2 regions of the Levilactobacillus yiduensis genome follow, and region 1 is predicted to be linked to the other one. Evidence: riboswitches for the same ligand, from Rfam matches in the RefSeq annotation. Region 1 holds a riboswitch; the other holds the start of a gene.
The links. A riboswitch is a leader RNA that binds a small molecule or an ion and turns the genes downstream of it on or off. The one in region 1 is predicted to bind thiamine pyrophosphate.

Region 2: linked by a shared signal. The riboswitch ahead of NGM66_RS03520 (ABC transporter permease) and the one ahead of NGM66_RS00135 (ECF transporter S component) in region 1 are both predicted to bind thiamine pyrophosphate.

Annotation. Positions count from the first base shown of each region.
Region 1 covers NZ_JAMXAZ010000001.1:22,166-28,236, reverse strand. Annotated here, with positions in the region: gene NGM66_RS00140 (ABC transporter ATP-binding protein) at 1-1,272, opposite strand, end outside; gene NGM66_RS00135 (ECF transporter S component) at 1,717-2,283, opposite strand; TPP riboswitch at 2,371-2,461, opposite strand; gene NGM66_RS00130 (D-alanyl-D-alanine carboxypeptidase family protein) at 2,684-3,853, shown strand; gene NGM66_RS00125 (D-alanyl-D-alanine carboxypeptidase family protein) at 4,445-5,611, shown strand; gene NGM66_RS00120 (chloramphenicol acetyltransferase) at 5,661-6,071, opposite strand, start outside.
Region 2 covers NZ_JAMXAZ010000004.1:53,415-59,485, forward strand. Annotated here, with positions in the region: gene NGM66_RS03510 (DMT family transporter) at 304-1,239, opposite strand; gene NGM66_RS03515 (FusB/FusC family EF-G-binding protein) at 1,454-2,101, opposite strand; TPP riboswitch at 2,894-2,999, shown strand; gene NGM66_RS03520 (ABC transporter permease) at 3,057-3,809, shown strand; gene NGM66_RS03525 (ABC transporter substrate-binding protein) at 3,806-4,810, shown strand; gene NGM66_RS03530 (ABC transporter ATP-binding protein) at 4,813-5,547, shown strand; gene NGM66_RS03535 (sugar O-acetyltransferase) at 5,606-6,071, opposite strand, start outside.

The DNA of each region.
Region 1 (6,071 bases):
CATGACGACTTGAATGGACGCAAAATCCAGGCCCTTCAAGGGTTCGTCCAGCAGTAAGACGTTTGGCGCCATCATCAGCATGCACAGAAGCTGCAACTTCTTTTGCTGGCCACTACTCAGGGAGTAAATAACCTGGTCGACGTGGTTGGCGAGGTGCAGCTGGGTCAAGAGGTCCTGCACCCGTTCCGGTGTGAAGTAGGTCTGGTTGCCGAACTTCTGTGACAACGCCAGTTCCTCGGCCACGGTCACGTTGAGAAATTGGGCGCTGGCCGACTGGAACATCAGGCCGACCTGCCGCGCGTACCGTTTCCGAGAGAGCTTGTGAATGTCTTGTCCATCGTAGGTGATGCGGCCTTGGTAGTTGCCCAGCCGTACCAGGGCACGAAACAGCGTGGATTTGCCACTGCCGTTAGGGCCAGTGATCAGGGTCGCTTGGTGAGCAAACAACGACAGATCCTGTGGCTGTAATAACTGGCGTTGCGCGTGCCCCAGGGCCAGTTGCGTCCCCTGCAGGCTGACGGTGAGGTCGTCTGCGGGCAAGGCCACGTGGGTCAGCCGGAGCTTGTCGGGGGTAAAGGCGGCAAAGCGAGCCTGGGTGGCAGCGGGCGACAACAGGGTCAGTTTACCCGTGTCCAACACGGCCAAGTGGTCCACCCAGCGGTCGTAATTACTCAGATCGTGGTCGGCCAAAATGATGGTCTTGCCGCGTTGCGTACACAACGTGACCAGCTTTTCCAGCAGGGCCAGCCGAGTGGGCGGGTCGATGCTAGCGAAGGGTTCGTCTAGCAAGATGACGTCGCTGTCCATGGCAACGATGATGGCCAGCGCGACCTTCTGTTGTTCGCCGCCGGAGAGTTGCATCAGCTGGCGGTCGCGGAGGTCGGTGATGCCGATGAAGTCCAGCGCAGCCGTGACCTTAGCGGGGATGGCCGCGGGATCGACCTGCTGATTTTCCAGAGCGAACCGTAGCTCGTTGACCACGGTGTCCATGGTGAACTGCGTGCTGGGTTCTTGGAAGAGCATGGCAACGGTCGCGGCACGTTTTGCCGGCGCAATCTGCGCCAACGGCTGGCCATCAAAGGTGATGGCTCCGGCGTCGGGGAGTGGGGTGAGTCCCGCAATCAGCTTGAGTAAGGTGGACTTCCCACCACCGGACACCCCGGTCAGCAGGGAAAATTTGCCGCTGGGAAAGGTCACGTCGAGGTCATCCAAGACCGGCTGCGTGCGTTTGGGATAGGTAAATGTAAGTGCATGAACGGTTACAGTGGCCACGAAAATTCCTCCAATGTGAAACAGGGTTGGTAAAAATAAGGGTAATACATAGATTGTTTACGTTAGCGGTTTCAATTGCGTGGTGATGGGCATTGGCTGAAAAACGGTGCCAACGACCATCGCCAGTTGTGCGAGTAATCTGGTGCGAGCGGGTAGACTCTTGTCTACTGAGGTGATTACTAAACGACAATTCGTTTGGTCCTTAGTGTTGTCTGGCTTTACAGTTGGCTTGGGACAGCGTATAGCTACCAATCGTAGCCGAGAGTGAAGTGAAATCTGGGCTCAGCCGGGGAATTTAGGGGCGATTTTTGCCGCTAAATTGGTGACTTTGAGACGTGATTTTCGGCTCAAAGCAAGGTCCGAGACCGTTCTTTGGCTCGGACCGTCCTCCCCCAGCGTTCCAGCCTAGAATTTCACGTAACGGCAGGCGGCAGCAGTCTCAAGCTACTTAGTGCTGACGTTAGGTAAGACGTGGGCGCGGGCCAGCAGGTTGGTGATCAGCTTGGTCAGCACGCCACCGAAGAGGAAGACGGAAGCACAACGAACCACGAACAAGAGAATCAAGAAGCCGGGATGATAAGCAGCGTAACCACTCCGGAACAGGTCCCAAGCAAAGGTCACAATGGCGGTCGTCAGGCAACTGATGGATAGACTGGCCCAGTTGTAACGCTTGTAGCCAGTGGCGGCGAAGCCAATCTCGGCGCCAATCCCTTGAACCGCACCAGAAATTAAGGTGCTGGCTCCCCAGATGCCGCCTAGAAACATTTCAACCACAGCACCTAGGAACTCGCCAAGTGTGGCGGACCCAGGAATCCGGATGATGAATCCGGCCAAAGGGCCAGCCATGACCCAGATACCTAGTAGAATTTCATTTGCCAAGGGTTGCAGTCCAAACGGGGCCAGTGCGGCCGCTAGAATCGTGTAGACAGGATTAATGATCCAGAAAATAACACCCATAAAAATTGCGAGAATCGTTACCAGAATAATATCGCGGATATGCCAACTTTTCATAAAATGAAGCCTCCTATGAGAGTATTGACGGGGGTGCCCAACGAATAAAAAATCCCCCACTAAAGTTACTTAGTAGGGGTTCATTGATAGCACAAAAGTACGCATTCCCTTCGCTGGTGTTAACCAGAGCAGGTTCAATGGGTTTGATCTCAGCCGCGAGGCACCCCAGTCGTATTTGATTACCCTTAGCGTAACCAATTTAGCGGGTAAATGCAACCGTGACTGGAAATTATTGTGGCCAGTCATTGAGTTGTTCAGGATGGAAACGTTTTTTACAATTCAGTTACAAAGCCAGCCGAAGACATCTAAAGCGGTGAACGTGGCTATCGTGGTTAGGGGAGGCGTGCTATTCTATATAGTTAGTTAGATTAATTATTAAAGGATAGGAAGTATTGAATTTATGAGAAATTTACATCTCAGTCACTGGGCCATGGCAGTTGGCATGCTGGTCGCGCTGGGCGGTACGGCCACAACCACGGTGCCCGCCGAAGCTGCGGCTTATCACACCGTTAGCACTAAGAAAATCAAGAAGACGGCCTATCACAAGAAACACAGTAGCGGGGCCATCTACAATAAAGCGCACACCAAAAAGGTCAGCAGCTTAACGACCCATCCCCACACCACGTGGTACGCCACCAAGCAGGCCACGCTGAAACACGGCAAGTCCACCGGTATTTACCTGTACGTGCAGAATAGTAAGCACAGTGTGAAGGGCTGGATTTGGCACGGCTACCTGAAGAAGGGCAAGGCACCATTTGTCTTGACCAAGGCCAAGGCGGCGGTCGCCATGGACGCCAAGACGGGGAAGGTCGTCTGGTCCAAGCACGCCAACACCGCGCGGCCCATCGCTTCCGTCACTAAAATCATGACATTGTACCTGACACTGAAGAAAATCGATGGCAAGAAGAGTCGCTGGAATCACAAGGTCAAGATTACCAGCCGCGGATTGGTGTCGATGAGTCGGAGCGCCGATTGTGGCGGTTTTCATTTTAAATTAAATCACCGCTACACTGTTAAACAGCTGTATTACGCGGCCTTCCTGGATTCATCGAACAACGCCGCGATTGCCCTGGGCAAATGGGTCAGCGGCAGTAATAGCAAGTTTGTCCGGAAGATGAACGCCCAAGCCAAGTCTTGGAAACTGGGCAGGGCCCACTTTGTCTCGGCATCGGGTCTGGAAAATAGTGACCTGCGGCGCTTCGGCTATGCTTATGGCAAGGCCAACACCAACAAGGTCTCCGCCAAGGACGTGGCGTTGATGGCGCGGCACCTGATAACGGCCTATCCCCGCGTCTTAAAGGACGGCAAGATTGGCTCGATGAAGGTGAACGGCCAAGTTTGTCACAACTACAACAACCTCTTGAAGGGGCGCAAATACTACCGCGCTTCTTTGAAGGTCGACGGCTTGAAGACGGGCTACACGCCAAGCGCGGGCTACTGCTTCGTGGGTACCGGCCACAAGACGGGCAAACACCGCGTCATCACAGTGGTTTTGCATGACATCAACGAGTTCACGGAGACGCGGTCGTTGATGGAACATGCTTACCGGCTGAGTAGTATGAGCAACTAGTTCTGCTATGGGGAACGCCCCCAATTAAAGGGCGGGTGATAACCCGTTCAGCAGCAGTGCACGTGAAACAGGTCAATTGAATCGGTAAACGCGGAATGTCAGGGCGAAAGTAAGGTCCTGGCATTTTTGTGCTTAGGGAAAATTGGCAGATACTTGGCTAGTGTGATAGTGGTGAGACGAATACCGGGCTATCAGCAATGAAGCTGACTGTTTTCTGTGTAGCCGGGAGTTCGCTAGAGATGAGTTCAGCTGTGGGAGTTTTTTTAGCAGCTTGCTGGTTAGAAAACTGGCAAGTTGGAGACGTGGGTTATCTGCTCCAACTTGAGGTCCAAGACCGATTTTTGGCTTGGGCCGTCCACCCTCAGCGTTCCAGCTCATCTCTAGCGAACGGTAAGGCGGCCAGTACCACCCGTGTTGCCGGTTCAATTTCAGATTGATTAACGCCCCAACTGATTATGGCAAGAAGTGGTGGATTACGCGAACGTTACGTCCCCAACAAGTTAGTTACAAAGTCGCACGCAGCCTTGTTGCACCGGGATTGCCCGTGTTAGGGTAGTTGTGGAAGCTTGCACAAGGAGAGGACAATTCATCATGAAAAAACAGCGTATCAAATGGGCCGCACTGGCGGTCTTATTCACAGCGGCAATGGGAGCTGGTATCAGTGCTGAGACTGCCCATGCGGCGGTGTACACCACGGTCTCGACCACGAATGTGACGAAGACCGCGTACCACAAGAAGAGTACGGCCGGTGCCATTTATAACAAGGCCCATAACCGCAAGCTGGCGACCATGAAGGGTTATCCCAACACGACTTGGTACGTGACGCAAAAGGCGACGTTGAAGCATGGTAATTCCAAGGGGATTTACTATTACGTGGCGAATAAGTCCGGTGCCGTGAAGGGCTGGATCTGGCACGGTTATCTGCAGAAGGGTAAGGCGCCGTTTGGCCTGAAGTATGCCAAAAACGCGATTGCCATGGACTATACGACTGGTGAGGCCGTTTGGTCCAAGAAGGCCAACACCGCGCGGCCAATTGCCTCCGTGTCGAAATTAATGACGCTGTATTTGGTCTTGCAAAAGGTCGGCAGTGGGTCTGGTAGCTGGGACGACGTGGTCGATACCAGCAGCAAGGGCCTGATTGCCATGGGCCAAAGCGCATCGTGTGGGGGCTTCCTCTTCAAGAGCGGTCACAAGTACACGGTCCAAGACCTGTACTATGCGGCGTTTCTGGACTCCTCTAACAACGCTGCCATCGCGTTGGGCAAATGGGTCGCTGGGAGCAACGCCAAGTTTATCCAGCAAATGAACGCGCAGGCGAAGAGCTGGGGCTTGGATAAGGCCAGTTTCGTCTCCGCCTCTGGTCTAGAAAACAGTGACTTGAAGGCCTTTGGCTACGCTTACGGCAGTGCCAACGCCAACATGGTCTCCGCCAAGGACGTGGCGCTGATTGCCCGACACTTGATCCAGGATTACCCCCGGATCTTGACGGACGGCGCCATTGGCTCTAAGACGGTTGATGGTCAGACGGCTTACAACTACAATAACCTGCTGGCAGGCCGGAAATATTATCAGTCAGCCCTGAACGTGGACGGTTTGAAGACCGGGTACACGCCACTGGCCGGCTACTGCTTCGTTGGGACGGGCCAAAAGACCGGCAAGCACCGGGTCATCACGGTTGTGCTTCATGACATCAATGAATTCACGGAAACACGGTCACTGATGAACAAAGCTTACAGTGATAGTAGTATGAATGCTTAATCTAAAAAACGGCAGTCGCTAGATGGGCTGCCGTTTTTGATTATCGTTCCTAACCTAACCAATCGTTGGGATGGTCAAAGGCGGTTTGGAGGCGACTGAAGAATTGGCTCACGTGATAGCCATCCGCCACGGCGTGATGAATCGTCACGGAGAGGGGCATTTGCCAGCGCGCATTTTCGGCCTGAAATTGCCCGGCTTGAATCACCGGAAAGAAGGTGTTCAGCGGGGTGAAAGGCAACGGGGTGTAGCTGGTGAAGTGCGTCCAGGGGATGGTACCAATCATGTAGGTGTTGGCGCTTTGAACAGGCTTGGGCATGGGGGTGTGCTGATCGCCGTACTGCTGTTGATCCGCTAAGTAATTGGCGTAAAAGGCCGTGAAGTCGGGGTCGTAAGCGGTCCAGAGATTCGAAATCGTGTGGTCATCGGCGTGGAAGACTGAATACGATGGGTGTAAGACGTC
Region 2 (6,071 bases), on a different contig from region 1:
TAATGCCATTTTGCCAAGAATTAAACCAATTGGTGGTTAAGCACTTCCGTAGCCGAGAGTCTGCCAAATATGAGCTCAGCCGTGGGAGTTCCCTTAGCGGCGCGATTCATGCCGGTTAGGGAACTGGCAACTTTGAGACGCGGTCTTCGGCTTAAAGTTGAGGAGACGAGACCGTCCTTCGGCTCGTCCCGTCGCCCACCGCGTTCCAGCTCATATTTGGCGGGCGGTAGGCGGCCAGCTCAACCTATGTCGCTGTAAATAACCAGTCTTCGGTTGCTACTTTCACTCCTCAGCTACTAAACGCTAATCGACTTTCGTGCGGAAACGGCGAATCAGGCGAAGCATCTGGTGGCCATTTAGTGACAGTGCCATGACCGCCAGAATCACCAGCGTGCCGCCAATCAAGTCGTACTTGGTCAGCTGAACGCTGAGAAACATCACGGAGAAGACCGTCGCCGATAGCGGTTCGAAGGCGTCTAGCAGACTGGCCGTGGTCGGTAAGATGTAGGCCAGCGCGTGAGCGAACATCAGAAACGGAATAACCGTTCCAAAAATAATGATGATGCCGATCATGGACCAGCCCGCCCAGGTCAGCGTGATGTGATCTTGCCAGACTGGTCCGAAGATATTTAAGCAGATACCGGCCACCAGTAGCCCCCAACCAGTGACGGATACCGCACCGAATTTTGGCAGTAACGGCCGCGGAAGCAGCGTGTTGGTTGCCACCCCGATGGCGGACAGGCCACCCCAGAAGAGAACGACCGGCGAAATAGCCAGGCTGTTTAAATGGCCATGGGTCACGATCAATAGCGTGCCCACAAAGGCCAGCAACATGCCGCCAGCTTCCGGTCGCGTCGGCGTGACGTGTTTAAATAACAGGAAGTAAATACTAATGATGAAGGGTCCCAAGAACTGAATGATGGTCGCAATCGGGGCGTTACCAAACTTGACGGCCTCGAAGTAACAGAGCTGAACGGGCACCAACCCTAACAAACCGTAGCTGATGACCCGCAGACCGGTCGCCTTTTGTCGCCAGATTTCAAACGGCTTGACCCCAATCACTTGGCCCAAGACCAGCAAAATAATACCGGCCGTGATCATCCGGACCTGCGTCAGCCACAAGGCCGTCACATGGGGATTCAACCCAAATAACGTGCTCGCGGCCACCCCGGAGATCCCCCACAAGATGCAGGCCACGCTGGCGAGTAAGACCCCGCGTAAATGATGTTGTGGCGTCATGACCGCGCCACCTTGATTTCTGCAAATGCTTGTAACATAGTCATTTCCCTCTCACTCTTAAATTCACAAAGCAAGATTCATTATAACAAATCTAATCGTCAATCCCGGCCGACTCAGGGAAATTTCACCAAGTTCTTAGGGTGAAGCGCTTTCTCATTGCCGCTCAAAAAGGCCCCCGTCACGACAGTTGTCGTTGGGAGGCCCGATTCACTCTTTATTTTTTCGGCCGCACGACCGCAATGAAGTCGGCAAGGCCTTGGGGATCAGTCAACTGGCGGTTGCATTGCGCACTGTCGCGGCAAATGTAATTGCCGTTACGCGTGTAGCTTCCCAGTCCCGAGCGCTTGGTCGTCGAGACGAATAGCGACACGTTGCCAATCGTGTGGCAAATGCTGCAGACGCCCTTGACCACTTGTGGGGCGAGGTCGCCTTGAATGCCGATCAGCCGATCCTGATACGGCGCCACCAGGTATTTCTTCTGGTTACCGCCGTCGTTCCAACCCAGATACGTGAGCTGGTGTAAGTTCAAAGTCGCCCATTCCGGCTGTTTGAGCTTCTTCACCTTACGAAATAGCTTGCTTAACTGCTTGGTCGACAATTCCGGAAATGGTACCACTAGGGGTTCTAGCAACGGCACAATCTCAGCTGCGGCCTTACGGGTCAACCGATCCGGCTGCAGGCGCGTCAAGAATTCTTGCACGGCTGGTTCGGCCAGCGGCACTAAGGGCTTGATGCGCTCCAGTGTCGTATCCCGAACGACGCGGCGCATGTGCTTGTCATTTACCGAAAGATAGGCGCTCACTAAGGCGTCGATCTGTTGTCTGATATAACTATATTCGTAGGCGGTGATTGTCGGTTTCATGTTTATTTTTTCCTTTCAGATTCAAACCTGACACTTCTCTGAAAGGTCTTGCAGAAAAGTGTCCCTAACTAGCAGCACTTTTCCGTACAAATAACGATGCCATCATCGTCGATCATCTCCTTGCATTCAGCCATTTTAGCTGAAGTGTTAGTAGTATACCGCAATCACACGGTCTTGCGCAAGAAAAAGAGGCCTCGCGTACACGAAGCCCCTACTCTCAGCTTTCGAACCTCCTGTCATCTCGATTTGATGGTAGTCGTCTGACATGGTCCGTTAATTTTCTCTCAAAGCTGAGATTTCCCAAGCCACGTTATGCCCCGTGACTTTGGGTCTATTTTACGATAACTCCTGACAACTTCTGTGCTTGAGGCCCCAGTTAGCTTAGCGAGTAAATTAAGAGGTGCGACCTGTGTTGGTGTGAATTGTCTGGTGGCGGTGCGGCTCATAGCGGGGACTGGCCACCTACCGTCCGCCAAATATGGGTCGGAGCGCGGTGGGCGGACTCTCGGCTACTGGTGTGCTTGCCAATAATAATCGATTTATCCTTCAATCGTTTGCCGACAGCCTTAAATAAATTGCACATAGTATTGATATTTATTCATAGGTGTTATTTTTATAAAATTATTGATATATCGACGTTTATAAATATCATTATAAAAAGAAAATTTGTGTGCACCAACTGCGAGAATCCCTGTAAATCCAGCACTACCAGTCATATTTCGAAGAATCCCGTACAATTTTAGAAAATTAAGTTGTACCCCGCTTTTCGCCATGCTATACTAAATCCAACTTAAAAAGTTTCTGGGGATACCGTTAAACGGCACGAGAGTAAGTTGTGAACTTTGACCCATTGAACCTGTCAGCTAATACTGGCGTAGGGAGGAACGCACGGATGCTTCATCTGGCGGCAACGACTCCCCAGATGAAGCTTTTTTGTTCAAGAAAGGAGGCTGTTATGGCACGTAAACTCTATCCCTTAGGCAGTCTCGTGATTCTCCTCGTGACTTGGCAACTCGCCGTGACGCTCTTTCAAGCGCCAGCGTTCATTTTGCCCAGTCCCGTTGCCGTCATGCAGGCGCTTCAAGTTGATGCTGGCGGATTACTAGCCAACTCCTGGGTCACGCTTTACGAATCACTGATTGGCCTGGGGATTGCCTGCGCCCTGGCCTTCGTGACGGCGCTGGTCATGGATCGCTGGCAACTAGTCCACCAATCATTTTACCCACTGCTGGTCATCTCACAGACGCTCCCCGTGATGGTTCTGGGCCCGCTACTGAGCCTGTGGTTTGGCTTTGGCATCACGCCCAAGATCATTCTAGTCATCTTGATGAGCTATTTTCCCATTATCGTGGCATTTTCGGAGGCGCTGGGGAAGGTCTCAACCGAACAGATTCGCTTCTTGCAGACCATGGGCGCCAAGAGCTGGCAGGTCTATCGCATTCTCAAGATTCCCCAAGGCATGCAAGGCTTCTTCGCTGGCCTACGCATTGCCGCCACATATTGCGTCAGCGGCGCCATCATCGGAGAATGGCTCAGTGCCGAAGCCGGCCTGGGCTACTACATGATTCGGGTGAAGAACGGCTACCAAATCGACAAGGTCTTCGCCGCCATTTTCTGCGTCATCATATTAAGCCTGGCCCTCAATGGGGTCACGCAAGTCCTACAAAAAGGCTACTATCGCCTATTAATCCAAGGGAGAAAATCATGAAATTATCCAAGCTCTGGCTTCTCGTTCCTGTACTGCTATCGCTTACGGCCTGTGGCAACAGCCAAGACAAGGCCGCTAATTCCAAATCAGCTAAGAAATTGACCAACATTTCCATCGTGTTAGATTACGTCCCCAATACCAACCACACCGGTCTGTACGTGGCCAAGGACAAGGGCTATTTCAAGGATGCCGGTCTGAACGTGAAAATCATCGAGCCCGGTGACAACGCGACTAGCATTGGAATGGTCGGCGCCAACAAGGCCCAATTTGGCGTGAGCTACCAAGAAGATGTGACTTACGCCCACGCCGACGGTAAGAATATTCCAGTCAAGGCGATTGGGACGATTTTAAAGCACAACACGTCCGGCTTCGTCTCCAAGGCCAACAGTGGCATCACCTCACCCAAGGACTTCGCGAACAAGACCTACGCCGGCTGGCAAACACCGAGTGAAGAGGCCGTACTGAAAGCCGTCATGCGTAACGCTGGCGTTAATCCGAAATCCCTGAAGATTGTGGGCGCGACTGGCGACGGTCCCAAGAGTCTGGGAAAGAAAAACGACATTCAGTGGTGGTTCCAAGGCTGGGACGTGATTCGCGCCAAAAATGACGGTATCAAGGTCAATTACATGCCACTACGCAAGTTGGACAAGCGGCTAGACTACTACACACCGGTCATCATCACGAACAACACCCAGCTACAAAAGAATGACAAGATCGTCAAAGCCTTTATGGCGGCCACGAAGAAGGGCTACCAAGATGCCATCGCTCATCCCAAGGCTGACGCACAAATCCTGCACAAGTACGCCAAGGACAGTGACCTCAGTTTCTTAGAGGACTCGCAAGCCTTCCTGTCCGCCAACTACACGGATAACGCTACGAAATGGGGCCAAATGGATGCCAAAGTTTGGGACAACTACACGGGCTTCATGAAAGAATATGGCCTGATCAAGAAGGCCATCCCCGCCAAGACGCTCTACACCAACCAATACGTCGGTGACTAGCCATGACCATCACGCTTGAACACGTTGCCCTTACGCTAGACGACTTAGAGATCTTACGCGACGTGACCGCCACGATTGCGGACAACAGCTTCGTTTCGCTGATTGCACCCAGCGGCGCCGGCAAGTCGACCCTCTTGAAATTATTGACGGGCTTATTGACGCCGACCGCGGGAACGCTAACCGTGGCAAACCAGCCCATTACTGGGTTGAACACCACGTTCAGTTACCTGCCGCAAACGGACATGTTGTTGCCCTGGTATGACGTGGACCAAAATATCACGTTGTACCAGCGCATCAATCATCTCCCTATCGACCACGACCGCGTGACGGAACTGTTGACGCTGTTTGGCCTGGTGGACTACCGCCATTTTCTGCCCCATCAGTTATCTGGTGGCATGCGGCAACGGGTCGCCCTGTTGCGGACCATGTTGAACCCGGCGGACTACCGCTTGTTAGACGAGCCGTTCGGCGCACTGGACGCCATGACGCGGGGCTTGATGCAAGACTGGCTATTGAGCCTGCCGGCGGCGCTTCAAAAGACCACCCTGCTGGTCACTCACGATATTGAGGAGGCCATTTACCTGTCGGACCGCATCTTAGTTCTATCGGCACGACCGGCTCACTTGATTCGCGACATCGCGCTGACCCCCACCACTCGTGACCGACAATGGCTGGCGACCCAAGCGCCACTCAAGGCCGAGATTTACGACCTGTTGCGTGGCGACGAACAACTTTAAAACGTTAAGCAAACGAAGCACCTGGGCTGTCCACTCCCGGGTGCTTCGTGTCTACATATTATTCATCACTCAGCGAACGAATCGCTTTGGCCGGCACGCCACCAACTAACGTGTTCGCCAGCACATCCTTGGTGACCACGGCGCCGGCCGCAATCACCACGTTATCTCCAATCGTAACGCCTGGCATAATGGCAACCTTCCCGCCAATCCAGACGTCGTTGCCAATCGTCACGGGAGACGCCTGGGCCAAATAGCCACGCCGACCCGTGGGCGTCAGGGGATGATTAACCGTGTAAATGTCCACGTTGGGGCCAATCATCACGTGGCTGCCGATGGTCACGGGCGCAATGTCTAAAATCGTCAAATTGTAATTGCTTAAGAAATCTTCGCCCACATGAATATTTCGCCCGTTATCGCAATTAAACGTAGCTTGCACGGAAACCCGGTCGCCGTGACTGCCTAAGATTTCTTTGATCTTAGCGGTCTGAGCCGCCGGATCCGTGGCGGGAATCGCATTAAACTCT